DNA from 4 places in the Lentibacillus songyuanensis genome. Region 4 is predicted to be linked to each of the others. Evidence: predicted binding sites of a transcription regulator. Region 4 holds the regulator's gene; each other region holds the start of a gene.
The links. Region 4 encodes Rex, which represses fermentation and respiration genes when NADH is low (regulators of the CRP and FNR family bind a similar motif). Its sites were predicted from a motif close to TTGTGAAATATTTCACAA; they were not measured.
Positions count from the first base shown of each region.

Region 1 (7,592 bases), on a different contig from region 4:
CGTGCCTTTTAATGTATAATAAAATCAAATACGAATTGGAGGTGATAAACATGGAACAATCTGCTTTGCAACAGATTAGGGGAGCATTGAAACAATTTTCTGCTGAAATTCATGAAGGAATGGACAAGATGAAAGATGAAATAAGGCAAGAAATGCAGCAAGAAATGAATGACATGCGGCAACAGATGAATCAGAGATTTGACCAGGTTGATCAACGCTTGGATCGAATGGATGATAAATTTAAAGGATTGCGTGCGGAATTCACGGAAACACAGGAAACGGTCGATTATCTTGCTAGCAAATCCAATCAGCATGAGAAAAAACTGCGAAATGTTGCCTATTGACGGGAATGTTCGATATTTCTCTATTTTAGAACAGGACACAGGCTAGAAAACCTTTTTTTATCCAAAAAGGATAAATGAAGGAACTGTTTGTCATTCCTTTGTTCGCCTTCCATAATAAACCCAACACGATTTTTTCAATAATACAATTCTCGCCACCGAAAATAACAATTACTTGCCCCGCATTTTAAGATATCGCTGCGCCTCTTATATTTCCGAAAACCAAGATTACCACTTAAAGACCCGCAAATACGTAAAATTCCACCAAGGCAAAATATGAGAACCCTGAAGGTTGGGATATGTAATGCTGGGCTATGTAAAACATACTTGGGTTTCATTGGCAATAAGGAAAAACAGTAGCGAACTCTTTTTGGGAAGGAAGTTCACTGATAAATAGCCAAGGTTTATCGAAAAATCACCTTGGCTATTATGGTATCAATCTCTCATACTCATTCCTTTTAACGTAACACCTGTGATAAATATGGTCACACAAATAATTGCCGTAGAAACAACAATAGCGGTCGCGATACTCATGATAATGCCTCCCTCTATATAATCGTTACGTTACTAAGATCCGCCTTAGCTCCATTTAAAAAGTTATAGGTTAACTTATCCATCTTTGCTCCCGAGAAGTCAGTTTTTTTCATATCTGACAAGCGGAATTGGGTGTTCATAAGGGTGGTATTACGAAATGTTGCTTTCTTCAGTGTGGAACCTTCAAAAATGGTTCCGTTAAAATACTCTCCATCAAAAACTAACCCGTCTAAATTGCAGCTTTTGAAGTATGCACGGTCATATTTGCAACCATTAAACGTAGCTCCTTTTAGGTTTGTGCTTTTAAATAGCGTTCCAGTTAAATTAGCATCCTCGAAAATACAATTGTGTAAGTTGCTGCTTTTAAAAATACTGTCTGTTAGATCAGCGTGGCTAAAATCTGAACTTTTTAAATCACAGGCATTAAATTTCCCATCGTGAACCGAAACCGAGCGGAAATCGGAATCACGAAGACGCTGACGGGAATAATTCATGCGTACAGCCTGTTCCAACTCATTGTGCTGCAAATTAATGGATTCGACCAACTCCGATACGTCACCGATTGAATCAATGGTAAACTGGTATGCTTCCTCATCACGATATCCGTTTCGTTTGTAGTCATCAAATTTTTCTTTGAGATTTTCCGATAACTCCTCTTCCAGCTCTTGGGCGGATTTTACATTTTGATACGGTGCAAAAATGCTGTGCACATGTGCTTTTATTTGGTCAATCATTGATCATTTTCCTTTCTTTTTTAATTTTTTACTTACAACAAACGATCCAGTATTTGTTTTGCCTGCTCCCAGTTTTGTTTGTTTTGTTTATATGTTTCTTCTCCGGCGGCGGTAATCGTATAATATTTTCTCCGTCCGCCCTGGGTAGCGTCACCCCAATAGGATTGAATGCTTCCTTCCTTTTCAAGCCGTTTTAAACTGGAATACATGGTTGCTTCTTTTAATTCATATTGCCCTCCTGAACTCATCAAGATTAGTTTACTAATTTCATAGCCATATTTATCGCCGTTTAATAAAAGTTTTAAAATCATCGTATCCGCATGCCCACGAAGTAGGTCAGAGGATAGTTTTGCTTGAACCACATCCTCACCTCCTTGTGTATAATATATAGCATATTACTATGATAGTCAAGGTAATATATCTAAAAAGGACAGATCGATTTTAAAAATCTAGACCTGTCCCTTAGGTTTCAAACATCCATTTTCGGTGGCTCTTCCAACCATCCTTTTTCCATCATTAATTTCGTACCTTCCATGGTGTATTCAAAGATATCTTTCGCAAATGTGATAGTATGTCTTGTCACATCATTTCGCAAAATAAATGCTGCACTAAAACCTTGACCACCCATGCTAAACCCACCCAACTGGTAATTGCAAAACATCATTAGCTTATTGGAAAATGGCGCCTCAGTGGAACTTGTTACTGTGCCGCCTGGTGTTGCGGGAGCTTGAATATTATTCTTAAGCAGGATTTCACCGGTTTCATTTACAATTTCCTTAGAAAGCTCCCGGCCTTTTGTAAAATATTTTCTTACGTCGGCATCTTTGGCAGTTTGTGCAAAGCCCGCCATCAGTTGCATACCCGTAATATTTGTTTCCACGGTATGGTAAAGTATGCCAAATTCAACCGTATTTAACACCCGTTTTTCACCAAAAAGATTCGTTCCTTTTACATAATCTTTATTCGTAATATAATCGGTAGATACAGGCATCACGGTAAAATTTGGCCGGGGAAGGAATCCATTATCAAGGAGATATTGGGTAAAGTGATGATAATAGGCTTGTGTGATACTTGTAAGCTGTTTATAAAACTGTACAATGTCTTCCCGGTATGCTGTCGTCATATGAAGCACGTACATTCCCATGCTGATTTCCTTTAAAATCCTGCAGAACATGATGTCAAACCCATTATCATAAAGCTGTGGTGTATTCAGATTGACATCTTCTTTGGTAAATCCTGTTGGACATGCTGCCCCGTCGTTTTCCAACATGCTCCTAAGTTCGATGACCATGGGATTTATTTCGTCCCATAAGCTTTCCATTAGATCTTTTGCCTTTTGATCATCCGCTTTTTCGATGAAATACTCCAAGAACCGTAATATCATTGTTTTTTTCTGATATGTCATCCACAATGCTCCAAGCTCTGCTGCACTCATTTTTGGTTGATTAACCATCAAAACATTCCTCTCCATAAATTTTGCAAAGTCCAGTGTTATTTTGTAGTTATTTTACGGATTTATACGTGATTTCATCAGGTTGAAACGTGATAAAAGGCTGCATGATTGGACCTAACTGATAGTGGTGAAATCAAAGTTATGTTAAAATATGAAATAGTAAATCAGGGGGGTGTATACATATATGATTCACATAACAGAGGAAGAGGATGTTACTTGCGTCAAGCTGGATATCATCATGGAGGGCAAAAAAATAAATAGAGTTTACGTTTTTCTAACTGATGGCATGCTAGTGGATACTGGCCCTAAGCGACTGGTGGAAGAACTGATCCCATTTTATGATAAGCATGCATTTGACCTTGTCACCCTAACACACAGCCATGAGGATCACACGGGAACGGCACCATGGATTCAGGAAAACCGGGATGTTCCCATTTATCTCCATCCCAAGGGCATTGATATTTGCGCTAAATCCTATCCCTACCCTGAATACCGTCAGTTCATTTGGGGGAAACGGGAAAAATTCCACGCCATACCAATGGGCGACACAGTCCGGTCACGTAGCAAGGAGTGGCAGGTGATTTATACACCTGGACACGCGTCTGATCATAACGCGTTATACAATCAGGAAGCGGGAATTATGTTCGCTGGTGATCTGTATGTTAACCCAAAAACAAAAGTGATTATGGGTAGTGAATCGATTCCGACAACAATGGATTCGATTAAAAAGCTGCTCACCTATGATTTTGGAGCAATGTTTTGTTGTCACGCAGGGTATGTACCGGAAGGACGAAAGATGATCAAACAAAAACTGGAATATCTGGAAAATCTGAGCGGGGAGGTAAAGCATCTGCACCAGCATGGTCTTTCGGTTGAAGAAATCAGGGAGAAACTTTTCCCCGAAAAGTACAAGATTATCGCCATTTCCGGTGGTGAGTGGGATTCGCTGCATGTGATTACCTCTATTCTTTCCGAAGAAATATAAACAAACCTTGTAAATGGGCACAATCCATTTTCTGGATTGTGCTTTTAAAGTTGTAATTTGCAAAGAACAGTTAAAAACCCATTTATTCATCAAGTTATTACATATTAATGCAACAAATGGAAAATATACACCTTAAGAAGAAAGGGAATTTTAAAAGTAGTGGGGCGATCACACGATGAAACCGAAAAAAATGCAACTAAAAAAATATCATATCATTCCAAACGCTCTGCGTCTGGGCAAGATGAACAAGGGGAGAAAGCTAAACGGAATAAATCAAAGACGGCTTTCATCGTCTTTGGATGAGAGCAAACAAAAAATCATGGAAACTACCGGAAATAGTGATGATATTGTTTATCGGGAAATGCTGGTAGGCAAGAATGGAACGTTAAAAGTAGGGATATTCTTTACGGATGGGTTGGTCAACGAAACAATTAATCAGGAGTCATTTTTGGAGTAATTATTAGTCGATTTGAAGAAAACCGGTCTCACACAGCTACGAGATGATCAGATGGATCCATTGCAATATATTGAGGAAAATGTGCTTACTGTTGATGCGATTGATGACTTAGTGGACTGCGATACGCTATTTCAAGGGTTTATGTCATTGGGGACTGTCCCCGAAGTTGTCAATTTTCAATATGGAACCAATAATCCTTTGCCCCTTTAAAAAAATACATTACTTTGTCCCGATCGATATGGTAGAAAAATACAATATAGTCACCTTCATCATCGATTAATTGTTGTCCATAAGGGAATGCTGGGTATTTACGAAGCGTAAGATTGTTATTATTCATCAATAAACGGTCCATACACTGTTTCACCATCTCATACGACATTATGCCACCGCCTGTTGTTTATAGGTACTTTTTCTTTTTCCCTAAAAATATGGATGTAAACTATAAAACAGAAATAAAATAACATTCGACAATTGTGGTATTAGTCTCCTTTGCTGGTACTATTTACAAGATTTCATGTAGTCGTTAAGATTGCAGAATCTAATTTTTTGGTTTTTGAATTAGCAGGTCTAACAAAAATGATAATAATAGCGAAAATGAAAATGAAAGTGAATAGTTTCATAACGCACCTTGGAAAAATTGATTTTGCTTAATATACCCTGTTAGGATGATAAATATGAAACGCTCTAAAAAATTTAATAAACCGATTTCAAACGTGATATAGATGACTGTCAAAAAGGTGTCATAAAGTTCACGACAAGATTGTGACATTTTTCACAGATGACCCAACCTTTATGCCATAAGCTGATATAATGAAAGTAGATAAATCAAGATCAACACATGGCAACAAGCTAAAAGTAGAAAGGATGATTGATATGAATAGACCAAATGTACAACTATCACTGCAATCGCTCAGTCTTGTTGTAGGGTTTATGGTGTGGGTACTCATTTCTTCGTTGATGCCAATTATAAATGAGGATATTCAGCTAACCGCCAGTCAAATGTCACTCGTTACGGCGATTCCGGTTATTCTTGGTTCGTTGCTTAGGGTTCCGTTAGGGTTCTATACAAATCGCTTCGGTGCCCGGACAATCTTTATGATTAGTTTTATTGTACTTCTTTTTCCGGTATTTTACATGAGTATTGCGACTTCTTATGCTGATTTAATTATTAGTGGGTTATTCTTAGGGGTTGGGGGTGCGACCTTCTCGATTGGGGTAACCTCGCTGCCAAAGTATTATCCAAAAGAAAAACATGGATTGGTCAATGGAATTTATGCGGTAGGGAACGCTGGAACAGCAATCAGTACATTCTTTGCTCCTATCCTGGCTGGATCGATTGGCTGGGAAAGTACCGTTCGTTTTTATTTGATTTTGTTATTAGTATTTATCGTGATTAACTTTATTATGGGTGATCGTAAAGAAGTAAAGGTTAGAGTTTCTATGGTAGGGCAAATCAAAAGCGTTTACCGTAATCAAACATTATGGTTTCTGAGCTTTTTCTACTTTATTACATTTGGTGCTTTTGTTGCCTTTACCGTATATTTACCCAACTTTTTAGTTTCCCATTTCACACTTGATCCGGTTGATGCTGGACTCCGAACCGCCGGATTTATTGTGTTAGCGACAGTGGTGCGTCCATTGGGAGGCTGGCTGGCAGACAAATTTAATCCCTATTTTATTTTGATGATTATCTTTCTGGGAACGAGTATTTCCGGGGTTATCCTGTCATTTTCGCCAACCATCGGTATTTATACGTTTGGTACACTTTCTGTGGCTATTTTTGTTGGTATTGGCAACGGTACGATATTTAAACTTGTCCCACTGCATTTCGCTGGACAGGCCGGAATTGTCAATGGAATTGTTTCAGCAATGGGGGGGCTCGGCGGCTTTTTTCCACCGATTGTCCTAACAACGGTATTTAATTTAACTGGACATTATGCCATTGGTTTTATGGCATTGTCTGAATTTGCGCTGGTAAGCTTTGTCCTTGTTATTTATATGTATTATCAGGATCGTTTGAATATCGAACGGCGAATCATCGAAGGAACTGCGGAAGGCATCATGGTGACTAACAGGCATGGTGTTATCCGTAATGTGAACCCGGCTTTCACACGAATAACCGGATTTACCGAAGAAGAAGTAAAAGGGGAAACGCCAAGTGTGTTGAAATCTGGTGAACATGATACGACTTTTTATGAATCAATGTGGAAGATTATTGGAGAGAAAGGCTATTGGGAAGGGGAAATCTGGAACAAACGAAAAAATGGGGAAATCTATCCCGAATGGCTAATCATCAGCCAGCTGAATAATAGTAAAGGTCAGCCGCAATATTATGTTGGCATGATGAGTGACATTTCTGAGGTGAAAAAGTAAAAAATAAAACGTGCAAAACAGCGCCAAAAGACTCATTTTTGCAAAAAATCCCATAATCACATTGTTGAATTTTGCCGATTGCTCTATAATAAGGTTAAAGGCATAAGGGGTGATTGAATGGATGTATTTGCGAGAACGTGCCGATTGTGTGAATTGCCAATGGAATCCAGCCCATTTATGATGTGTCCAGCATGCCTCAAAGCCAGTGACAAAGTTAGACATTTCATTACCAAGCATCCTCATGTATCCATCGAGCAGATTGTTCAGGAGACACACGTGCCGACCGAACAAGTTGAGAAAATGGTGCAGCTTGGATGGAATAAAAAGGATCAAACGGCGATAAATTAACAAAAAAAGGAAGAAGATCACCTGTTGTGATTTTCTTCTTTTTTAGTGGATTAATATCTTTCTCTGGTGTGTGTCCTTGAATTTGACCAACCGCGGATGCAAGTTCTACGGTTGACACAAGATGATTGACATTAGCCTGTTTACGATTTTTGTATTTTACGTACATTTAGTCTATTTTAAAGAAGTAACCAAAAAAAGGATTGACTTTAAATTTTAGTAATACTATAATTATTAGGAATCAAAAAGTGAGAGGAGGTTACGACCATGCAAAAAATAATCCAGCGACAACAGCAGCAACAGCAGTTGAAACAAAACAATATCCATGGTGTGACCTCAAACGGTGGCAGTATCTGATTAGTAGTACATA
Region 1 is NZ_JBCLVH010000009.1:215-7,806, reverse strand. It holds gene WMZ97_RS10565 (hypothetical protein) at 51-344, shown strand; gene WMZ97_RS10560 (pentapeptide repeat-containing protein) at 890-1,609, opposite strand; gene WMZ97_RS10555 (PadR family transcriptional regulator) at 1,642-1,920, opposite strand; gene WMZ97_RS10550 (DUF3231 family protein) at 2,079-3,062, opposite strand; gene WMZ97_RS10545 (MBL fold metallo-hydrolase) at 3,247-4,047, shown strand; gene WMZ97_RS10540 (hypothetical protein) at 4,223-4,504, shown strand; gene WMZ97_RS10535 (hypothetical protein) at 4,674-4,883, opposite strand; gene WMZ97_RS10530 (nitrate/nitrite transporter) at 5,378-6,877, shown strand; gene WMZ97_RS10525 (hypothetical protein) at 6,995-7,225, shown strand.
Region 1: a site for Rex is predicted at 5,265-5,282, ahead of WMZ97_RS10530 (nitrate/nitrite transporter). Genes of this name have one in related genera too.

Region 2 (7,592 bases), on a different contig from region 4:
TGATTTTTGTATTCCAGAACTTTCCAAGCGTATGAATACACCATACTCTGCCAATTTGTGTTGCGATAAAAACCGCAAACAGGAAGTAATTTAATTGCCTCTCAGCTGGATTGGCAGTTGCTTCCACAATGACAGCTAAAAAAAATAGTACATGAAGCATGATAAACCATTTATAATGTTTTTTACCTTGTTCAATCCCGCCACGTTCTATCATCCATTTTTCATTCCTCTTTGCGATGTAAAGCTCGACAAACCGTTGACATATGATTGCGCCAACTAAAATACCCATCCATAATGTCATATGCCCCACTCCAATAATAATAATTCTGAACTAAAACCGGGTCCCAAGGCGGACACAATGCTTTGTTCATTTCCTGAAAATTGCTCGTTCATCCATTCGTTTAAAACGTAGAAAATGGTCGCGGAGGAAATGTTTCCATGATTTCGTAAGACGTTGTATGAATGCGCCAACTTTTTAACAGAAATGTTTCCTGTCTCCTCCATGGCCGCTAATACCTTTTTGCCGCCAGGATGGACAATGAACGAGTGAATCCCGGCTTCGGTTGTGCCTAGTTTTTTAAAAAATGCATCGATATGATCTTTCCAGAGTGTCTGCACCAAATTTGGGATACTTTTTGAAAAGATGACCTCCATCCCATTATTGGTAATATCCCACCCCATTACTCCAAGACTGTCTTTCTTGGTAAAAGAACTTGTCTGAACGATTTTTGGCAATACTTTTGTCCGGTTTGCTCGATAGGCTGATTGATTCCCGCATAAAAAGATTGCCCCAACTCCATCACCAAATAAAGCACTACCAATCAAGTTGCTCTTTTTATGGTCTTCCTTTTGAAAGGTGAGGCTGCATAACTCTGCTCCGACAATGAGAACAGTCTTTTTGGGGTGAGCAGTCAGGTAATCATATGCCCGGGATAATCCAATAGCTCCCCCAGCACATCCTAATCCCCATAACGGCATGCGTTCGACATCTTCACGAAATGGTCGCTGATTCAGCAAATGCGCATCAAGTGATGGCGTTGCAATACCAGTACTGGAAATAAAAATAATCATATCAATTGCGTCAAAAGGGATTGTTTGTTTAACAAATCGCTTATTTGTTAAACAATCATCCATTGCCTGTAATGCATAATGGATGGCGTACGTTTGATATAATTTGTTTTTTTCCTGAAAGGTGTGTGCCTGTTGAAACCAATTCATTGGGACAACGAATTGCCGTTTCTCGATTGCGGCATGGTCAAAGACAGGAAGTAATCGATTTAATTGCCGTTCTGTATATGGAAATAACCCTTTAACTAGTTCCTTAATTTCCTGCTGGCTAATTTCATAATCGGGAACACCAATGCCGGCCGAACAAATATACGTCATTCTATCACCTTTACATTTCTGCCTGAACAGGCTCTCTTGATCGTTTCATCGGATATCAGAACGTAATGAAGTAGTTTTTCGACAATAACGTCGAAGTTAATGCGATATCCATTATGGATAGGATGTGCCGTTTCATTGAAATTATGAAAAATGTTTGTTCAAAATCACGTTTTCAGGATAAATGTTTGTCGAATTTATGACGATCGACCTAATTGTGATGTTTATCACAGCCGGAACATTCGAATTGCGTAAGAATAATGGTATCGAACGACATCATGCTTGAAAGGAGAGGATTGGCGATGGCAAATCATCAGCTCCAGCAAAAGAGCGTGGAGAAGCTTGAATCCAAACAAAACAGCTCACTTAAAGGTACATTTGCTTCGGTAATGTTATTGGGCGCTTTTATTATCGTATCTTGGGTTGGAGTATGGATCCTGTTTTTATCCCGTTAAAGTAGAAAGGAGACGACAACAAACATGCATATGCACAAGTATGAAAAGATTTGGCTATTATCTGGAACCGCTACATTACTCATTTTTCTTGTTATTATAGGGATTAGTGCATTCTATTTAGGGAATCAACCACCAAGCTGTGCTGTCACCCTTGACCCGGAAAAAGTCGATGAACAAGCACCATTTGATAACCCAGGGTTGAAACAATTAGGTGATAACGAATACGAGCTTACAATTGTAGCGTCCGCTTTTAATTATGATGTAGGAAATAATGAAAAGCTCGTACAAATTCCAAAAGGGGCAACTGTTCACTTTAACGCCACCACCAAAGATGTGGTGCATGGGTTTGAATTAGTTGGTACGAACGTAAACATGATGCTCGAACCTGGATATATCAGTACGTACACCAATACATTCGATAAACCTGGAAAATATACATTATTATGTAATGAATATTGTGGAACAGGACACCATTATATGACTGCAACGATAGAGGTGATGGAATGATGAAAAAGTCATTGAGAAGCATCGCAACTGCTGATGCAAGGTTAACGATGGCCCATATGATTGTCGCGTTCACAGCATTATTGCTTGGTGCAACAGCTGGATTATTACAAACGCTTGTCCGCTCGGGAAAAGTAACCTTACCAGCCGGAATTGGATATTATCAAATACTTACATTGCACGGGGTTGTTTTAGGACTTGTATTAACTACCTTTTTTATCGTGGGATTTGTAATCGCCGCACAGAGTAAAACGGCTGGTGCGTATAGTACCGGAGAACGAAAATTGGCTTGGATTGGCTTCAGCTTGATGGTTATTGGTGTTGCCTGTACAGCCACCGTTATATTGTTAAATGAGGCTTCCGTGCTTTATACGTTTTATGCACCATTGAAAGCACATCCGGCATTTTACATTGGCCTGGTGCTAGTGATTGTCGGCAGTTGGCTGGAAGGGTTTGTGATCTTCCACCGTCATGCGCGATGGAGAAAAGAAAATCGTGGTCAGCGAACACCGTTACTTAGTTACATGGGTGTCATCACCATGCTGCTATGGCAAATTGCAACACTTGGAGTTGCTGCAACAGCACTCATTCAATTTATTCCATGGTCACTAGGTCTAACCGACACGATTGATGTGTTAGTCAGCCGTACCCTGTTCTGGTATTTTGGTCATCCACTTGTTTATTTCTGGCTGCTGCCTGCATATATGTGTTGGTATGCCATTATACCAAAAATTATTGGTGGAAAGATTTTTTCTGATTCCTTAGCACGTTTATCGTTTATTTTATTGTTATTGTTCTCTATTCCAGTTGGATTTCACCATCAGCTAACAGAGCCTGGAATCGATCCATTCTGGAAATACTTGCAGGTTGTCTTAACATTCCTGGTCGTCATTCCATCACTAATGACTGCCTTCTCCCTCTTTGCTTCCTTTGAAATGAGAGGTCGGGAATTAGGGGCAAAAGGAATGTTTGGCTGGCTCAAGAAAATGCCTTGGAAAGATGTTCGATTTTTGGCTCCGTTCATTGGCATGGTATGGTTTATCCCTGCTGGTACAGGAGGTATTATTAACGCATCCAATCAAATGAACCAAGTTATTCATAACACGATTTGGGTCACTGGACACTTCCATTTAACAGCAGCAACATCGGTTATCCTGACATTCTTTGGAATCGCATATTGGCTGATTCCATCGATAACAGGTCGGAAATTAACAGCGCGTATGAATCGTTGGGGAATTATTCAAACGATCGTCTGGTCAGTAGGTATGGCTATTATGTCTGGTGCGATGCATTGGGAAGGCTTATTAGGCGGGCCACGGCGATCCGCTTATTCTGAATACGCTGGTAATGCAGATACAGCGGGATTTGGTGCGTATCAGATTGCCCAAGCAGTCGGCGGTTCGATTTTATTTATTGGAATGGTGATTATGCTTGTTATTTTCATCAATCTGGCCTTCTTTGCACCAAAAGGTGAGGAAGAGTTTCCAGTTGGTACAGTAGCCGACATTGCCGGCCCAACCCCTAAAATTCTGGAAAATTGGAAACTATGGATTGGCGTGACAGCTGCATTGATTCTCTTTGCATACACGATACCATTCATTGATATTATTCAGAATGCACCACCCGGATCACCAGGGTATAAGTTCTGGTAACGGGTAAACAACACAGGAAAGAGGTCTTCCCCCTCTTTCTGTGTATTGGAGGGAAGATGCTTGAAAAAGTTATATATTACATTTGCAGTGTTGTTAGTTATCGGTATCTCAGCAGGGATTTTTTACTTGAAGGTCATTCGGCCAGGAAATGCTGAATTACCATCTGAAGTTGTCATGGAAACAGCATTTGCCAATGACTATTCATTTGCTGATATGCCAAAAAAGGTACGCCTCATCGAATTTATTTATACAAATTGTCCGGATGTCTGCCCTACGACTACATTGGAAATGTCTAAACTTCGGCAAAAGCTAATGAAACAGGGTGTTTTTGGGGATGAAGTGGAATTTATTACGATAACGATCGATCCCAAACATGATACAAAACAAAAATTAAAAAACTATGCCAGTAATTTCGAGGTTACCTCAGAGAATGATGGCTGGACCTTTTTACGAGGTACGGACGAAGATACGAAAAAAGTTGCCGATGCCCTTGGCTTCTTATACCGAGATCCAGGAACAGGCGATATTATTCATTCCACGTTTACTTATTTTTTGGATCAAAATAATAATTTAGTAGAGCAATTTCCCATGGGTAAAGGATTTAATCAGGATCGAGTTTATAAACGAATTATGAATTCAATTTAATAACTACTAAAAGAGGAGAGCTGGCTGCTCTCCTCTTTCTTATAAATTATAAATCGTTGTATACTTATTTTTCAGATAAGTAACCAGGTAATCGGGATTTAACGCTTCGTTTGTCACATCATGAATAATTTCCAGTGGTTTCTTCGCTTTTCCATATTGGTGAATGTTTTTCTTTAGCCATGCTCTAATTGGACTAAAGTCCCCGCTTGCAACTGTTTCATCCAGGTTTAATTCCTTTGCCATTGTATGCTGAAATTGTGCTGCATACATATATCCTAATGCATACGATGGGAAATAACCAAAATCACCACCTGCCCAATGGATATCCTGGAGTACACCGTCTTGATCGGATGTTGGGTTAATACCTAAATACTCTACCATTTTTTCGTTCCAGAGGTGTGGCAATTCAGCCACCTTGATGGTATCGTTCATTAACGCCTTTTCCAACTCGTACCGGATCATAATATGTAATGGATACGTTAATTCATCTGCTTCAATCCGGATGAGTGATGGCTTTACCTCATTGATTGCTCGGTAAAAGTCATCAAGGGCTACCGTGTTGAAATGTTTTGGTGCGTACGATTCGAATGATTTGTAATGGGATTGCCAAAAAGCTTTACTTCGACCGATAAAGTTTTCCCAAAACAGGGATTGGGATTCATGAATTCCCATCGAGGTACCTGTAGCAAGCGGTGTTCTTGCCAGTTCTGGACTAATGTTTTGTTCATACAGTGCATGGCCACCTTCATGAATAGTACCAAACACAGCCATTCGAAAATCCTCTTCGTCATATCTGGTTGTGATGCGAACATCGTTGAGGTTGATGCCAATAGCAAACGGATGAATCGTGTCATCCAGTCGGCCCGAATCAAAATCATAGCCCATTTGCTGTAAGACATCCAATGTGAACGCGCGTTGGTTCTCCTTTGGGAAATGTCCCTTTAGAATGGATGGGTCCGGTTTTTGACTGCTCTGATTAATTTGTTCCACAAGTGATGTTAGTGATTTGCGCAACTTTGGAAAAACAGTATCCAATGTCTTCGTTGTCATGCCTGGTTCATATTCATGTAGTAAAGCATCATAGATGTTGTCGTCGTAACCCCAATATCCGGCGAATCGTTTTTTGTAGTCAACCAGCTTCTCTAAATACGGCTGGAACTGAGAAAAGTCTGCCTTTGCCCGTGCATCCTGCCAGATAGCCTCTGCTTTCGATTGCAACATCACATAGTCTTTCAATTCCTCATGTGGAATCTTTTTATTGCGTTCGTATGTCTCTTCACAATCTGCTGCCGTTTTAAGGAGGATCTCATCCGTGGAATTTTCTCTTATTGTATCAATAAAATACTTCATTTTCTCCGATGTTTCCAATTGGTGAAGCTTTTCCGATAAAAACCCCACAACCTCTGACCGTTGTTCGACTCCTTTTTTGGGAATCTTGGTTCGCATATCCCATTGGATTAACATAATTGATTCAAGATAGGCACGCTGCTCGTTCAATAACGCCTTAAAATCCAGTTCTTCCATAAAGTATGTTTGATTATCCATCCTATTACCTCTCTCTATTTAGTGTTACCAAAATATTGATAATAATCGGTCCGAATGAATCCATTAAATAGTTTGCGTTTTTTGGTTGCTTTTTTTCCGTATTGTTTTTCAAAGTCGCCAAACGCGGTAAGAATATAGACGCTCCAGCTGGGATGACTTTTCATAACTGCACCAAAGTCCTTGTACATCTGAGCAATGCTTTCCTTATCCCCAATCCGTTCCCCATATGGCGGATTTCCAATCAGATAACCGCCTTCCTTGCGAATAAATAAATCCTTTACTTGCATTTGTTTCCAGGTAATTAAATCTCCCAATCCTGCCTCGGTTGCATTATCCTTGGCGATTTTAACCATATTATGATCAATATCCGATCCGATAATATCAAGTTCTTGATCATAGTTTGCCAGATCTTCGGCCTCTTCAAATGCTTGTGTCCATAGTGAACTTTTAATAAATTCCCATTGTTCACTGGCAAATTCCCGGTTAAACCCGGGGGCAATATTTTGACCAATCAATGCCGCTTCGATTGGGATGGTGCCTGAGCCGCAAAACGGATCAATGAGCGTTCGGTCTGGCTGCCAATTGGTCAACATGATCAGTGCCGCTGCCATCGTTTCTTTTAATGGCGCATCTCCTTGACCCACACGATATCCCCGTTTATGTAGGCCAGTTCCAGACGTATCGATTGTTAAGGAAGCAGTATCTTGATGAATAGCAACCTCAATTTTGTATGAGGCACCTGTCTCTGGCATTTTTGTGGCGAGGCCATATTTCAGTTTTAGTCGTTCGGCAATCGCTTTTTTCACAATAGCCTGACAGTCTGGCACGCTGTGTAAAGTTGATTTGACTGATTTACCGGACACCGGAAATTGTCCATCCTCTGTTATAAAACTTTCCCATGGCAATGCTTTTGTTTGTTCAAATAATTCATCAAATGTTGTTGCGGTAAATTCACCCACAAGTAGTCGCACACGATCAGCTGCGCGCAGCCATAAATTACACCGTGGTATAGCTGAAAACGGCGCCTTAAATCGCACTTTTCCATTTTCAACTTCCACTTCGTAGCCTAATCTTTTTACTTCATAGGCAACAACGGATTCCAGGCCCATTGCTGCAGTTGCAATTAAATTGACATGTTGTTGCATAGATTATGTCCTCATTTCCTTTAAACAGATGTCTTAAGTTTACCATTGAGTTATGAAAAAGGAAAAAGAAAACGAATTAATTAATTTTCTAGCATCCACCATCCCACGGCAATAAATAATGCAACAAAAAAACCTTTCCAAAAGTAAACTACTTAAGAAAGGTTTGTTCTAACCATTGAATACATCATAAGCCATGTTCTGTCCCCTTGTACTGCAAACGGTGGTTAGCCTCGTACATTGGGCGTAATCATCTATCTACAAGC
Region 2 is NZ_JBCLVH010000016.1:22,498-30,089, reverse strand. It holds gene WMZ97_RS14940 (isoprenylcysteine carboxyl methyltransferase family protein) at 1-301, opposite strand, end outside; gene WMZ97_RS14935 (type III polyketide synthase) at 298-1,386, opposite strand; gene WMZ97_RS14930 (cytochrome c oxidase subunit 2A) at 1,686-1,838, shown strand; gene WMZ97_RS14925 (cytochrome c oxidase subunit II) at 1,863-2,345, shown strand; gene WMZ97_RS14920 (b(o/a)3-type cytochrome-c oxidase subunit 1) at 2,342-3,994, shown strand; gene WMZ97_RS14915 (SCO family protein) at 4,055-4,639, shown strand; gene WMZ97_RS14910 (carboxypeptidase M32) at 4,679-6,184, opposite strand; gene WMZ97_RS14905 (THUMP domain-containing class I SAM-dependent RNA methyltransferase) at 6,199-7,329, opposite strand; RNA gene rnpB (RNase P RNA component class B) at 7,512-7,592, opposite strand, start outside.
Region 2: a site for Rex is predicted at 1,599-1,616, ahead of WMZ97_RS14930 (cytochrome c oxidase subunit 2A). Genes of this name have one in related genera too.

Region 3 (7,592 bases), on a different contig from region 4:
AGCCTCGTATAAATCACGGATCACAGTTTGGTATGCCTTGGCAATATCTGCAACTAAATCATTGATATCTGGATAAACGTGTTCGGTTGTTTCTTTATTCTGGGGACGCTGTAATTCCGCTAAAAACTGTGCTGGCGCTGGAATGGTTTGTCGTGCCACTATTTCATCTGTTGCATATTGCTGCACAAAGGCAAAATGTTCGATAAATGGATGGCTTTCCCCACTAATCTTACCAGTCAAACAAGCTGTTTCTGGCCGCGTTTCTTCTCCATTGAAAATATAGCCTTGATCAATTATTTCCTTTTTTACACCGTTTAGCCCCCACATAAAATCTAAATGCCACCACGAACGGCGGAACTCTCCGTCAGTAATTCCTTGCAGTCCCACTTCTTTTTGTTTTTGAATTAAATCAGCAATACATACATCTTCCACCTTTTTCAATTCACTTTCAGTAAGTGTCCCCTCAGCAAAGGCAACCCGTGCTTTTTTTAACTTTTCCGGACGTAAAAAGCTCCCTACATTGTCAAATCGAAATGGTGCATTTGTACGGTTTCCCACTTTTAGTTCTACTCCCATGTTTACCCTCTCCTTTTTCTTTGATTCTGTAAGGAAAGTGTAGCATGAAACGTTTCCTATAATGTAACACCTAAAACCTATGTCTTGCTATAGTCTTAAACTATAACTGACGCAATCCCTCTTCAATGGATTCTTTTAAATACTCAATATAAATAGTAGCAAGCTGACTGTTTGTAATGTGCTTATGGGTGATATATCCAACTGTAATCCGTTCATCCACTTCCAAAGGAACAGCAATAATATCTTTGCTGTTTAATTTATGGCTAATCACACCCGTGGAAATGGTATAACCATTTAAACCGATAAGTAAATTAAACAACGTAGCACGGTCACTCACCCGAATATTCTTTGGTCTGGACAGGGTACTGAGAATCTCTTCTGAAAAGTAGAACGAATTATAATCACCTTGCTCATATGAAAGATATGGAAAAGGAAGCAAGTCAGATAATGTTACAGAATCTCTAGCGGCTAGTGGATTATTTGCACTAATAAACACATGCGGATTTGCTTCAAACAACTCATGAAATGCTAAATTTCCTTCTCGCAGGAACTTGTGAATCACCTTCCTATTAAACGCATTGACATATAAAATACCAATTTCACTCCGTAAATTTTTCACATCATCAATGATTTCATATGTCCTCGTCTCCCGCAACGTAAACTCATATTCTTCCCGGTCGTACTCCGTTAACAGCCGTACAAAAGCACTTACTGCAAATGCATAGTGCTGAGCCGACACAGCGAAATGCTGCTGTGGTGCTGGTGTGTTGGAATAGCGGTTTTCCAGAAGCTCTGATTGCTCCACCACCTGTCTTGCATACCCTAGAAACTCCGTCCCCTCCAGCGTGATCCGAATTCCCTTGTTTGTCCGTAAAAAAATCGTAATCCCCATTTCTTTCTCGAGCTCTTTTAATGAATTCGAAAGACTTGGCTGACTAATGAACAGGTTCTGTGCTGCCTTATTAATCGAACGGCTTCTCGCTACTTCAATTACGTATTTTAACTGTTGAAGTGTCATTTAGGATTCACTTCCTTTCATTAAAAGTGGTTTGACACAAGGGATAACGCCTTATTTTTCTACATGACCCCAAAAGCCCGATTCGTCCCATTCGTATATCAGCTCTAAGCTGTCCGTCGCGAATGGATTTCCCCATTGTTATCCCCCTCTAATTTTCAGTAAGTATATCATGAGACGTTGCATCTTGGTTGAGAAACAGTCAAATTTTATGATTATTTAAACCAAATTCATACAGTAGTACATATTGTTCAAGCGTTTCTAGAGCAAACATCGTCACGGTTACTTTTGGCGTACTCAGCTTTTCCATTTATTTGCATTCACACCCTTGCTTCACTATACTAAAATGACTAAGAGAATTTAGGAGGTACATACATGCTAGACAACTATCAAGCGAACCTGCAAAAATATGCAAAACTATTAGTTGCAAAAGGACTTAACGTTCAACCTGGTGATTGGGTGAAAATGACCATCGCCGTAGAACAGGCACCATTAGCCCGTTTGGTCACGAAAGAAGCTTATGCGCTTGGCGCTGATAAAGTCATCGTAAAATGGTCGGATGACGCGATTACGAAAGAACATTACATGAATCAGTCCGAAGAATTACTGACTGATATCCCAAAATATGCGATTGACGAATCCGAAGACCATGTATTGAACCATCGTGTTTGTCGGCTTTCTATTTTATCCAATGACCCGAACTTATTAAATGAAGTGGATCCCGATAAAGTGGCTGCCTATCAGAAAGTCGCCGGAAAAGCATTCAAAGCCCAGCGCGTGGCCACACAAAATGATGACTTAAAATGGACTGTAGCTGCTGCAGCTGGTGTGGATTGGGCCAAAGCTGTCTTCCCGGATTTAAAAACATCTGAGGAACAGGTTGATGCATTATGGGATGAAATCTTTAAAACATGTCGCATTTATCATGATGACCCAGTTGCTGTCTGGGATGAACATAAAGAAACACTCAAGGAAAAAGCAACCATATTGAATAACTATCAATTTGATGCATTAAACTACACTGCTCCTGGCACCGATTTAAAACTTGGCCTGCCTAAGAACCATATTTGGATGAGTGCGGAAAGCTTCAATCCAAAGGGCGAGGAATTTATCGCTAACATGCCAACGGAAGAAGTGTTCACCGCGCCTGATACCCGCCGAATGGATGGGGTTGTTGTCAGCACCAAACCGCTAAGCTATGCCGGCACGTTAATCGAAGGTATCAAGGTACATTTTAAAGATGGAAAGATTACCGCTATTTCCGCCGAAAAAGGCGATAAAGCAATCAAAAAATTAGTGGAGGATAATGAAGGAGCAACAGGTCTTGGTGAAGTCGCTTTAGTTCCGGATCCATCGCCAATTTCACAATCAGGCATTACCTTCTTTGAAACACTGTTTGACGAAAATGCATCGAATCACCTGGCAATTGGCGCTGCCTATCCAACGTGCATAGAAGGTGGCACAAAAATGAGTGAGGAAGAATTACAGGAACATGGCATGAATGTATCAACAACCCACGTTGACTTCATGATTGGTTCCAACAAAATGGATATTGATGGCATAAAGGAAGATGGGACAGCTGTTCCTATTTTTCGTAATGGGGACTGGGCGATATAGCTGATACGGAGGGGTCGTTCCGCTGTCCCACCATCTTTTTAATGGTGGGACATGACGCCTGTCCAAGATTACTGAATAACAGCTATCTTTAACTAACTGAATGTAGTAAATTATACTTTACCTATTTGTCATTCATACGTTTACCGGCGGCTTTGTACACATTTTAACAGCGATTTTTAAAAACTGTAACAGCTATTCGCTTTTTCAGCAACCCCTTCTTGTTATCCCTCGCGCATATACATGCTCAATAAATCACATTAATACATCTCACTCTCTTCTCTTTTTTGCCACAAATTGTTCACAAGTAATGATTCATGAACAATTTGTGACATATATTATTGAATACTTTGTGACAAATGTCACATGTTATTGCCCTTTATCCTCTTATCTGGCATTAATATTAGTAGAAAGACAGTGACATAGATCACTTAATTACATGATTAAAACTGCTACATCACAAGGAAAGGGGCACTTTCATTGAAAATAAAATGGGCTTTTTTAAGTTCGCTGATCATTACACTTGTTACGCTTGCCGGTTGTGAGCCGATTATGGTGTTAAATCCCAAAGGACCACAAGCGGAGACAACCACCAATGTTATTTGGATCTCGATTGCAACAATGGCCATCATTGTCATCGCGGTATTTAGCCTGTTAGTTTTTGTTGTTATCAAATATCGTGCATCCAAACAACCAGATGATTATGAACCACCACATATCGAAGGAAGTAAATGGCTTGAATCCATCATCGTCGCTATTCCGGTGATCATTATTGTGATTCTTTCCGTTGTGACCGTCAAATCGACGTATCAGGTGGAAGCAACTCCAACCGGATATGACGATCAGGAACCAATGACGATTTATGCATCCAGTTCGAACTGGAAATGGCACTTCAGTTATCCGGAAGAAGATATTGAGACATTGAATTACTTGTACATCCCAACCGATCGTCCTATCGAATTTAAACTGTATTCGTACGGACCGATCACTAGTTTTTGGATTCCACAGCTCGGCGGACAAAAATATGCGATGTCTGACATGGTGACGACATTACACTTAGCTGCTGACGAACCGGGTGAATATATGGGACGAAATGCTAACTTTAGCGGAGAAGGATTCGCGGAAAACATGTTTCAGGTGAAAGCAATGCCACAACAGAAATTTGATGAATGGGTAGAAGATGTGCAAAAGACCGCAAAACCTCTTACAGAAACTGAATTTGATAAATTACTAGAGCCTGGTCACCTTGGTCAAAAGACGTTTCGTGGTACACACTTATCATTCCTGCCGCCACCAGAGGGTCATCATGGTGGTCATCAGCATGGATCTGATACAAGCCACATGGATAAAAAAGACAAAATGGATGATTCCAAACATCACCATCATTGAGATACCCGGTTGAGCGTTTGTAACGACTTTTGAAAGGAGAAAACGTATGAATTACTTTGATCGATTTGCCATCCCACATGCAGATCCCCTTATTTATGCATCGATGGTTGCTATTGGGCTAACAGTGATTGCGATTATCGCTGGTTTGACCTTCTTTAAAAAATGGGGTTATTTATGGCGTGAATGGCTGACAACAGTGGATCACAAGCGAATTGGAATTATGTATTTAATCTCCGCTTTACTCATGCTTTTCCGCGGTGGGGTCGACGCCATTATGATGCGTGCACAAACTGCTGTGCCGGATAATACTTTTTTGGAAGCCCAGCATTACAATGAAGTGTTTACCACCCACGGAGTTGTCATGATCATCTTTATGGCGATGCCGTTTATCTATGCATTAATGAACTTTGTCGTTCCATTACAAATTGGTGCCCGGGATGTTGCGTTTCCACGATTAAACGCCCTTAGTTTTTGGCTATATTTCATGGGTGCGATGTTATTTAATATTTCATTCGTGGTCGGAGGTTCGCCAGATGCAGGCTGGACATCATATTTCCCGCTTGCTGGCAATGACTTTAGTCAATCAGTAGGAACCAACTATTATATGCTGTCGATTCAAATTGCCGGAATCGGAACGTTAATTTCCGGGATTAACTTTATCACAACCATTTTAAAAATGCGTGCACCTGGTATGAAATTAATGAAAATGCCAATGTTTACCTGGACCGCGTTTATTACTAACTTGATTGTCGTGTTTGCCTTTCCAGTATTAACGATTACACTACTATTAGGGACGATGGACCGGTTATTCGGGGCAAACTTCTTTACCACGACGAATGGCGGTATGGATATGCTCTGGGCCAACCTGTTCTGGATTTGGGGACACCCGGAAGTATATATTCTAATTCTGCCGGCATTCGGTGTGTATAGTGAAGTAATCTCGACATTTTCCAGACGTAATTTATTCGGATATAAATCAATGGTTGCTTCCATCGTGATCATCTCGTTCTTTTCATTCCTGGTTTGGACCCACCACTTCTTTACAATGGGGCAAGGTCCATTGACGAACAGTATTTTCGCGATTACCACAATGGCGATTGCGATACCAACCGGGATTAAGATCTTTAACTGGTTATTGACAATGTGGAAAGGAAAAATTAAATTTTCGGTACCGATGCTTTACTCGATTGCCTTTATTCCCATTTTCACTATTGGCGGTGTGACGGGGGTCATGCTTGGAATGGCAAGTGCGGACTATCAATATCACAATACGATGTTCTTAGTAGCCCATTTCCATTACACCATTATTCCTGGAGTTGTATTCGCTATGCTCGCTGGGCTAACGTACTGGTGGCCGAAGATGTTTGGCTTCATGTTAAACGAACGAATCGGCAAATGGGCATTTTGGTTTATCGTTGTCGGTTTTAACGTGACATTCTTTCCGATGTTCTTTACTGGCCTTGATGGTCAAGCCCGAAGAATGTACACCTATTCTGAAGCAGCCGGATATGGACCTCTCAACTTACTGTCATTTGCCGGTGCGATTGGACTTGCAATCGGCTTTGCATTGATCGTCTATAATGTCTATTACAGTGTACGCTATGCTTCTCGTGAGATCAGCTCAGATCCATGGGATGCACGGACTTTAGAGTGGGCTACACACAGTCCAGTGCCCGCATACAACTTTGCAGCGACCCCAGAAGTCGATTCAATCGAAGCATTCTGGGGTCATAAGAAAAACGGGCGTCCGATTTTTAGTCAACGAATAGAAAAAATTCATATGCCAAATAACAGTGGCTGGCCATTCCTTTTAAGCTGTATTTTCTTTGCATGGGGATTCGCCTTCATATTTAGCATGTGGCTGCCGGCAATTATTACAACACTAGTTATCTTTGGCTTCATGGCTTATCGTTCTTTTGAAAAAGATGATGGGCACTATATTTCCGTAAAAGAAATTGAAGACACGGAAAAGAAAATGCGAGGTGTTAGCTAATGAAAATGGATCATGCGCTTCCACTTGAATATCGTTCAGAACAAAACCAATTAAATATTGTCGGCTTTTGGATTTTCCTTGGTGCCGAGATTATGCTGTTCGCAACACTGTTTGCTACTTACTTTACCTTGGAAAACCGCGTCGGAAACGGACCGGCAGGCGGAGAAATTTTTGAAATTGGACCAGTACTCATTGAAACCTTTGTCTTGTTAACGAGCAGTTTTACCATTGGTCTTGGTGTTCATGCCATGCGGATCGGCCGCAGAAAAGCAATGATGAGCTTCTTTGCCATCACATTGGTTCTTGGTCTAACTTTCCTGGGTGTCGAAATTTACGAGTTTGTACACTATGTCCATATTGGCGCTGGCCTGCAAATTAGTGCTTTCACTGCCAGTCTGTTAACGACACTTGGCACACACGGTGTCCACGTGACAATCGGTTTATTCTGGGGGTTGTTTATCATTCTGCAGGTAAAGAAAAATGGTTTTAACGCGTCAACGGCGAACAAATCGTTCATCTTTTCCCTGTACTGGCACTTCCTCGACATCGTGTGGATCTTTATCTTTAGCTTCATTTACTTGAAAGGAATGATGTAAACATGGGTGAATTATTTCCACGAAAACAAGTAATGGGCTTTGCCTTTTCCCTGGTGCTTACGATCATTGCTCTGTGTGTTTATTTCTTTAACCTGTCGTTTATGGCAGGCATGACCATTCTCCTGATCACCGCATTTGTGCAAGCTTTTGTGCAATTGGTTATCTTTATGCATGCTGGAGAAACACAGGATAAACACTCCATTTATACAAATCTTATTTACGGGTTTGCGATTGCACTGTTCAGTATTTTCGGTACCTTACTCATTATGATATGGGATATGGCTTAATAGAATAACATCACTCTGTCTAACGGGTATACCAAGACAAAACACCAATAATTATAAAGGGATACGAAAATCACAGTGATTTTCGTATCCCTTTTTAAGGTTATGGTAGAAGTTATTTACGC
Region 3 is NZ_JBCLVH010000031.1:1,061-8,652, reverse strand. It holds gene WMZ97_RS19900 (5-methyltetrahydropteroyltriglutamate--homocysteine S-methyltransferase) at 1-576, opposite strand, end outside; gene WMZ97_RS19895 (LysR family transcriptional regulator) at 677-1,594, opposite strand; gene WMZ97_RS19890 (aminopeptidase) at 1,967-3,208, shown strand; gene qoxA (cytochrome aa3 quinol oxidase subunit II) at 3,686-4,594, shown strand; gene qoxB (cytochrome aa3 quinol oxidase subunit I) at 4,641-6,587, shown strand; gene qoxC (cytochrome aa3 quinol oxidase subunit III) at 6,587-7,183, shown strand; gene qoxD (cytochrome aa3 quinol oxidase subunit IV) at 7,186-7,470, shown strand.
Region 3: a site for Rex is predicted at 3,556-3,573, ahead of qoxA (cytochrome aa3 quinol oxidase subunit II). Genes of this name have one in related genera too.

Region 4 (7,592 bases):
ACTTTTTTTTCACTTCCTTTGATTGACAAAAATCGACACAAGCGACAGTATCATTACTACCAAAGAGAAAAATATGCTAAGATATGGAATAGGTCTTTGAAAATACCGCTAATAGATACCTTAATCAACGCATACACTATTATGATCTCACTACATACAAAAGGAGTCGTTTTATTTTGACGAGAAGATATTGGTACGTCATTCTAACCTATATTGTCATGCAATTTTCGGTTATCATTGCTGTCCCACTCATACACGCCCTTACCCCCTTTAGCAAAATAAACATATCGATTTACTGGACAATCTTCAGCTTTATCGTAGGGCTTGTGGTTACCTTATTGTTAATGAAACCCGCTATGCAAGCAAGTCAAGACCGCAACACAACCGATTGGGGAACCACCATCGCCTGGATAGTTGCTGGTATTGTGTTAGCCTACATTTCTCAATACATTGCAACACTGATCGAAATGAATGTGTTTGGGATTACTGTTGACTCCAAAAACACGGATCAGATCATCACAATATCACGTTCTTATCCTTTATTTGTTATCATCCCAGCATTGATTGCACCCATTCTGGAAGAGATTATTTTTCGGAAAATCATTTTCGGCTGGTTCTATAAACGGATGAACTTCTTTTTCGCCGCTTTATTATCTGCCTTAATATTTGCGATCATTCATCAGGAACCGGAACATATTCTTGTTTATGCCTCCATGGGTTTTGTATTTGCGTTTGTCTATGTAAAAACCAAGCGGATTATCGCACCCATCCTGATACATATGACACTCAACACCGTTTCCGTCATGATTCAGCTTCTGTTCTCACCGGAAGAACTTGAAAAAATGATGGAGCAAGTCGATAAAGCCCAAATGATTCTTATCGGCATGCATTAAACACTGTAACAAACCTACCTGAAAAAGCTTTATGTTTGGAGGATATTATGCAACCATCACCGAAAGTAATGTCCATTATTTACTTTTTAATGGGACTTTTATTCACGTATATTGCAACATTAACAGCTAACGATACCATTTGGAATACTTCCACAATCATACTGGCAATCATTGCTACCCTCCAATTTGGTGTCTCCATACGCTTAATGCTGATTCATTTTCGGCTTACACGTAAAAACAAGAAGGGGTGATTATTCTCCCTTCTTGTTTTTTAAAGCTTATAATTCCGCCTTATACACAACATATTTTAATACATCGGCAAATCTTTGTGTTAACGCTTGATGCTGAAACCAAATTTCATATAACACAGGATCAAGTGGTTCGGATAAGTCTATTTCCTGGTCAAAAACCGCATCGGCCTGAAAAGACTCCTCATTTACCGCTTCAGCAACCGTATGTTCCTTGACGATAGCCACAGTGTGAAATCCGGCCGTTTTAAACAGCTGCATCCATTCCGCTTGTCCCGGGACCTCTCGTATACCATATAATGATTGGAATTCATCGATTTCTTCCTTAGCAAAAGGGAAGCCTGCAGTCATTTCCAGATCAAGGAGAATACCGCCCTTACGCAAAAGGCGGGCGTATTCGTTCACCGTCTTTCGAATAGTGGTGAAGACGGTTACCGACTCCACGACAATGAAATCAAACGATCCTGTTTCTAAATCCATTGCTTCTACATTTCCCTCCAGCAAATCGACCTGGTTCTTTTGATTGCTAAACCGTTCTCGTGCCTTCTCAACCATCATGGGATGCTGATCGATAGCTGTTACATGACAACCATATGTGTTTACTAAATAAGCTGCCGTTTGCCCCGTCCCGCAACCTGCATCAAGAATATGGTCCGTTGGTTTAATAGGAAGATCCCGTAAGATTTCTTTCGTAACTGCCAAGCCACCCGGATGCGCCCCGCCCACCCCGAGATACGCCAGTAAATCATGATAGGTGTAGCTTTCCATTGTTTCACTTCCCGTTCCTGTTTTTTAAGCAATATTGAGCTTTTTGTCCAATCAGAAGGGGGATAACTGCATAAGGTAATATTACAGCAGTGGAATGCTTCGTTTTTTCACCTTTGTTGTAGATACACACAATCATATAAATCAATATTGTTCATGAAAGGAGTAAATTCAAAGATGCCTGTAAATCCTTATTACCATCAATGCATGCGATGTGTTGGTAGACCTGTTCAAATCAGAACAAGGGATGGCCGGATACATCGTGGGGTAATTGATCGTGTCAATAATACCCATGTATACCTGCGTCCAATGGGAAATAGAAATCTTGGTGGATTCGGCTACGGATATGGTGGATGGGGTTGGGGTGGCGGCTGGGGCGGCTTCGGCCTTGGTTTTGCCTCGGGAATCGCCCTTACCGCCATCGCAGCATTTAGCCCTTTATTCTTCTGGTAATCCTATTCGTTTAAATTCCTCTTTCCTTTCGCCCACAAAATGTTATCAAAAAGTCTGCTATGCTACAATGGCGGACTTTTTGATCTTACCTTGAAAAATCCGACATCTCAAGAATGGTTTCCGCTGGTACATCCAATGTTGACTTTATCGTTCTTTCGGTGTTTTTCATATACGACGACACCATATGATATCCCGCATTATAGCCAGCCCATTTTGGAATAAAGCCATTTCCATACAACAATTCAACATGTCGACGCTGTGTTTTTTTCACGGATAGATTTGATTTCAACCACTTCTCCCAGTGTCGTTGAGCCGTACTAGATGAATAAATGGTTGCCCAACGAGCAATATGCTCCTGCCCTAGCCGCTCCTGAACAGCCATTTCGGCTAAGCCCTCCAGGACAATGGAATCCAGTATATCGACCTTTGAATCCCGCTTATTCAAATATTGGAGCCGGCATACGTGATTGTATTCATGTGTCAGCAGTTTCTCCAACTCTACTTTTTTATTGTGTCGGGTAATGAATAAAAAAACCTTATCTTCGTAGGATAAACCAGATAATCCATTAAAATCAGTCTGGAGACTCCGGTTTTGTTCATCAGAGGGGAAAATAAACACGGGTACATCTGGACCGTCCCAATCTTTACGGAGCTTGGCAAGCAACGTCTTTATCGTGTCCCAACACTTATTTTCAACCAATGATTGGATAATTGCTTTATCATTTGAACTTGGCGAAAAGAGGCCGTTTACCAATAGATGCATATGAATCTCTGCCGCTGTTGCAGGTTGGAAATAGGAGATAAGTCGTTTACTGATTTGCTCCTGCTGAATTTTTCTGATCTTTGCTCGTGATGTTTCCTTCTCCTTCTTCGTGAGATATTCTTCAAGCCACTTCCCCGTCTGCACAACTGCCATTTCCAATCAAATCCTTTTCCCATCTTTATCTTGCTGTCCCCATGTATAAACTGTTTCAACAAAAGATGACTAATATACTGTATGATACATAACCTAATTTGTTCATTTTATCCCCAAAAAAAAGACTAACGCGATGTTCATCGTTAGTCCAAAGGGTAATGCTTTAAAAAATACACAAGGGATTGCAGTTCAACAGCCAAATCAATGTGGTGCACCCGAATACTCTCTGGAACCGTAATCCTCGCCGGGGTAAAGTTAAGAATCCCGGCAATTCCCTGTTCCACAAGTCGTTCGGTGATTCCGTCCGCTTCACTGGCTGGAACGGTTAAGATGGCAACCTTGACGTCATTTAGCTTGTCCTCCAGTTCATCAATATGATAAACAGGCACCCCGCCAACGTCTGTTCCTACTTTGCTTGCATTCGTGTCAAACGCCATGACGATTTTCGTATTATTGTTTTTCATAAAGTTATAATGTAAAAATGCCGTCCCGAGGTTGCCGACACCAATTAACGCAACCTTGGTCATCTCATCCTGATCCAACGTTTTCCGAAAGAACCCAAGCAAATATTCGACATTGTAACCATATCCCTTTTTACCCAATGCCCCAAAATAACTGAAATCCCGTCGAATCGTTGCGGAATCAACCTTGACCGCATCGCTTAATTCCTTCGATGAAACCCGTGTTTTCCCTTGATGATGTAAATTATTTAAAAATCGATAATATAACGGTAGTCGTTTTGCTGTTGCTTGTGGAATTTTATGCTGTTCCATCTTACTCTCCTTCCCGTTCGCGATAGTAATCCCCAGATTTCCCGCCTTTTTTCTCTAAAAGACAAGTTTCCCCGATGATCATTCCCTTATCAATCGCTTTGCACATATCATAAATCGTTAATGCAGTTGCAGAAGCGGCAGTTAGTGCCTCCATTTCTACACCTGTACTTCCTTTTGTTTTCACAAATACTTTAATACATAATTCAAACCTGCCCCCATCCATATGCCAATCAAACGTAATATCAATTCCTTTTAATGGCAATGGGTGACACATAGGGATCCAGTCTGACGTTTTCTTAGCAGCCATGATTCCAGCCACTTGTGCTACCGCCAGCACATCCCCCTTCTCTATTTGATTATCGTTGATTTTTTGATAAATTTCTTCTGAGACCTTTACACTAGACGCTGCAATAGCTGTCCGTTCTGTTTCAGCCTTTTCACTTATATCAACCATTCGGGCGCGACCTTGTTGATTAAAGTGGGTGAAATCTGCCATTTGCTCAACCCCATTTCACTATTCGTTGCCTACATCTCTTAGTTTATCAGAAAAGAATCAATAAGTCGTGATTAAATTCACAAAGATTTTAAAAGCAGAAGTGCCCGGTTAAAGGAGAGATTTAACCATCCCCCTTTCTAACATGCCAATAATACGATACACTATTGTGGATGAGGTGAACGAAATGATTATCATGCAGTTAAATGACATCTCCAAATCCTTTGGTGCGGAGCAAATTTTATCTAATATAAAGCTGGAAATACAAGACAAAGACCGAATTGCGATTGTTGGGAGGAACGGCGCAGGAAAGTCAACACTATTGAAAATTATGGCTGGAGAGCTCTCGTATGATGATGGAGAAATACACAAACCGAAAGATCTTTCCATTGGCTACCTGTCACAGCATACTGGACTGGAGTCCGATAAAACAATATGGGAGGAAATGCTTACGGTTTTTCAGCATTTAATGGAACAGGAAAAACAGTTACGGCGTATGGAAGAGCAAATGGCAAACGCAGCCTCCATGTCAACGAAAGAATATGACCAGCTGTTGAAAGAATACGATAACAAACAACAGGCATTTGAAGCTGGTGGCGGATATCGCTATGAAACAGATATTAAATCCGTACTGGCTGGTCTCCATTTTCTCGATTATGATGATGCAACACCGATTAATGAATTAAGTGGAGGCCAGAAAACACGTCTGGCATTGGGGAAATTGCTTTTAATGAAACCAGAATTGTTGATCCTGGATGAGCCAACCAACCATCTCGACATTGATACACTGGCATGGCTGGAAAATTATTTGACCAATTATCCCGGAGCAGTAACCATCGTTTCCCATGACCGATATTTCCTGGATAAAACCGTTACGATCGTTTACGAAATCTCCTATCACCGAACCAAAAAATATCATGGGACCTACAGCAAATTTCTTGAACAAAAAGCTTTAAATTTTGAACAAGAGATGAAGGAATTTGAAAAACAACAGACCGAAATCAAGCGAATGGAGTCTTTTATCCAAAAAAATATTGTCCGGGCTTCCACCACAAAACGCGCACAATCACGCAGGAAGCAGTTAGAGAAGATGGAAAAAATGGACAAACCCGCTGGTGATGAATCCTCCGCAAATTTCTCATTTACCATCACTCGCCGAAGTGGAAATGACGTACTAAAGCTGGACGATGTTTCTTTTCGCTATGAAGATGAGCAGCGAGCGTTATTCTCACATGTGAATCTTTGCGTCAACCGGGGAGACCGTGTTGCGCTGGTCGGTCCAAATGGTGTAGGGAAAACTACCCTGCTTAAAACCATACTCGGCACATATAAGCCAAACCACGGAACCATTCAAATTGGCACCGGCGTACAAATTGGCTATTATGATCAGGAACAGACCAACGTAACACCAACAAAAACCATACTCCAGGAGCTATGGGACGAACATCCTAGCGTAAACGAGCGAGACATTCGTACTGTTCTAGGAAACTTCCTATTTTCCGGGGATGACGTGTTAAAACAGGTACATTCCTTAAGCGGTGGCGAAAAAGCGAGGCTTTCGCTGGCAAAACTCATGATGCAGCAAGCAAACCTGTTAGTCCTTGATGAACCAACAAACCATCTGGATATTGATAGCAAAGAAGTGCTGGAGGCAGCATTAATCGATTTCCCCGGAACGATTATATTTGTGTCCCATGACCGCTATTTCATCAATAGAATTACCGATCAGGTTGTCGAGATGCAACGGGATGGTGCTACCGTTTATTTAGGGGATTACGACTATTACATCGAGAAAAAACAGGAAGAGGCAGAACGTGAACGCTTACGTCAAACCGATGAAGTCGTTCAAACAGGAAAGGAAAAAGCGTCCACAACCTATCAACAGGAAAAAAAGCGACTGAGTGAACAAAGAAAGACCGAACGCAGGATAACAGAATTGGAAACAACGATTGAACAACTGGAAGAAGATCTGGTTAATTTGGAACATCAAATGACCGAACCGGAAATTTACCAGGATCATGAAAAAGCATTAGATTTAACGAAACAAACGAGTGCGCTCAAGGAAAGGATGGAGCAGTTGATGGAAGAATGGACGGATCTACAGGAGGATTAAAGAAAATAGGCACCAGGATCTAATGTTTACCTGGTGCTTTTTTCATCGTCTAGGAAATTAGAGGAAATTATAAATTTTTATGGCTGTGGATAACTATTCATAGATAGACGGCCTCGCCCAGCTCCAAGCGTCAAAAACTAGGAGATTTCTCGTCGTGTCCTGTGATAAGTCAACATCGGTTCAGGGGACAAAAGGAAGGCCGACTAAGAATGGGCTGTCGCTCAGGCTCACGTCTACTCCTGTTGCAGGGGCATGTTTCCTTTATCTCAGTTACGCCGCTCTAATCTCCACGTTTTTAAACGGCGCTTTCCGCTTTTGTTCCGTTAAATGATATGCCGTGGACTTGCTGGCTTACTTTAAATTCGTTTGCATAAAGGTTGTGGATAATGTAATAATTTTTCTTTATTGTGCACCTGTGAATAACCTAAATAGTCCCATCACGGAAATGTTCACAAAAACGAGATTCACTTCCCATTTCCAGCAAAAGATACTTACAATAATCCATTTCAAAGGAAGAATCCTCGTCCAAGACGCCGGATCCGTCCCTATCAACCAGACTTATACACACTATCCACAACCGCGATGCGGGTTATCCACATCTTTGTCCACACCACAAAATAAGATTTTAAAAAGGATGTTCACTATTTATCCACACCCCTGTTGATATTCTGTTATTAACTTAATAACATTCCTGGCCGGGCATTTAAATCCCACCCTGCCCGTTCGCCTTTTTCATACACAATGGCTCCTGCAGCACCAATCATCGCTGCATTATCAGTACAAAGTTTGAGTGGGGGGGTTAATAATGGGATATCGCTATTGGCAAACCGCTTATCCAATGCGGTCCGCAGTCCTTTATTCGCTGCCACACCGCCTGCAACAATTACCTGCTTTACCCCATATTGAATGGCTGCTTTGAACGTTTTTTCGGTCAATAC
Region 4 is NZ_JBCLVH010000017.1:3,660-11,251, reverse strand. It holds gene WMZ97_RS15365 (CPBP family intramembrane glutamic endopeptidase) at 177-893, shown strand; gene WMZ97_RS15360 (YdiK family protein) at 941-1,144, shown strand; gene WMZ97_RS15355 (class I SAM-dependent methyltransferase) at 1,172-1,909, opposite strand; gene WMZ97_RS15350 (hypothetical protein) at 2,084-2,359, shown strand; gene WMZ97_RS15345 (DUF2268 domain-containing protein) at 2,445-3,275, opposite strand; gene WMZ97_RS15340 (redox-sensing transcriptional repressor Rex) at 3,419-4,048, opposite strand; gene moaC (cyclic pyranopterin monophosphate synthase MoaC) at 4,050-4,544, opposite strand; gene WMZ97_RS15330 (ABC-F family ATP-binding cassette domain-containing protein) at 4,729-6,654, shown strand; partial or broken gene WMZ97_RS15325 (Kae1-like domain-containing protein) at 7,329-7,592, opposite strand, start outside.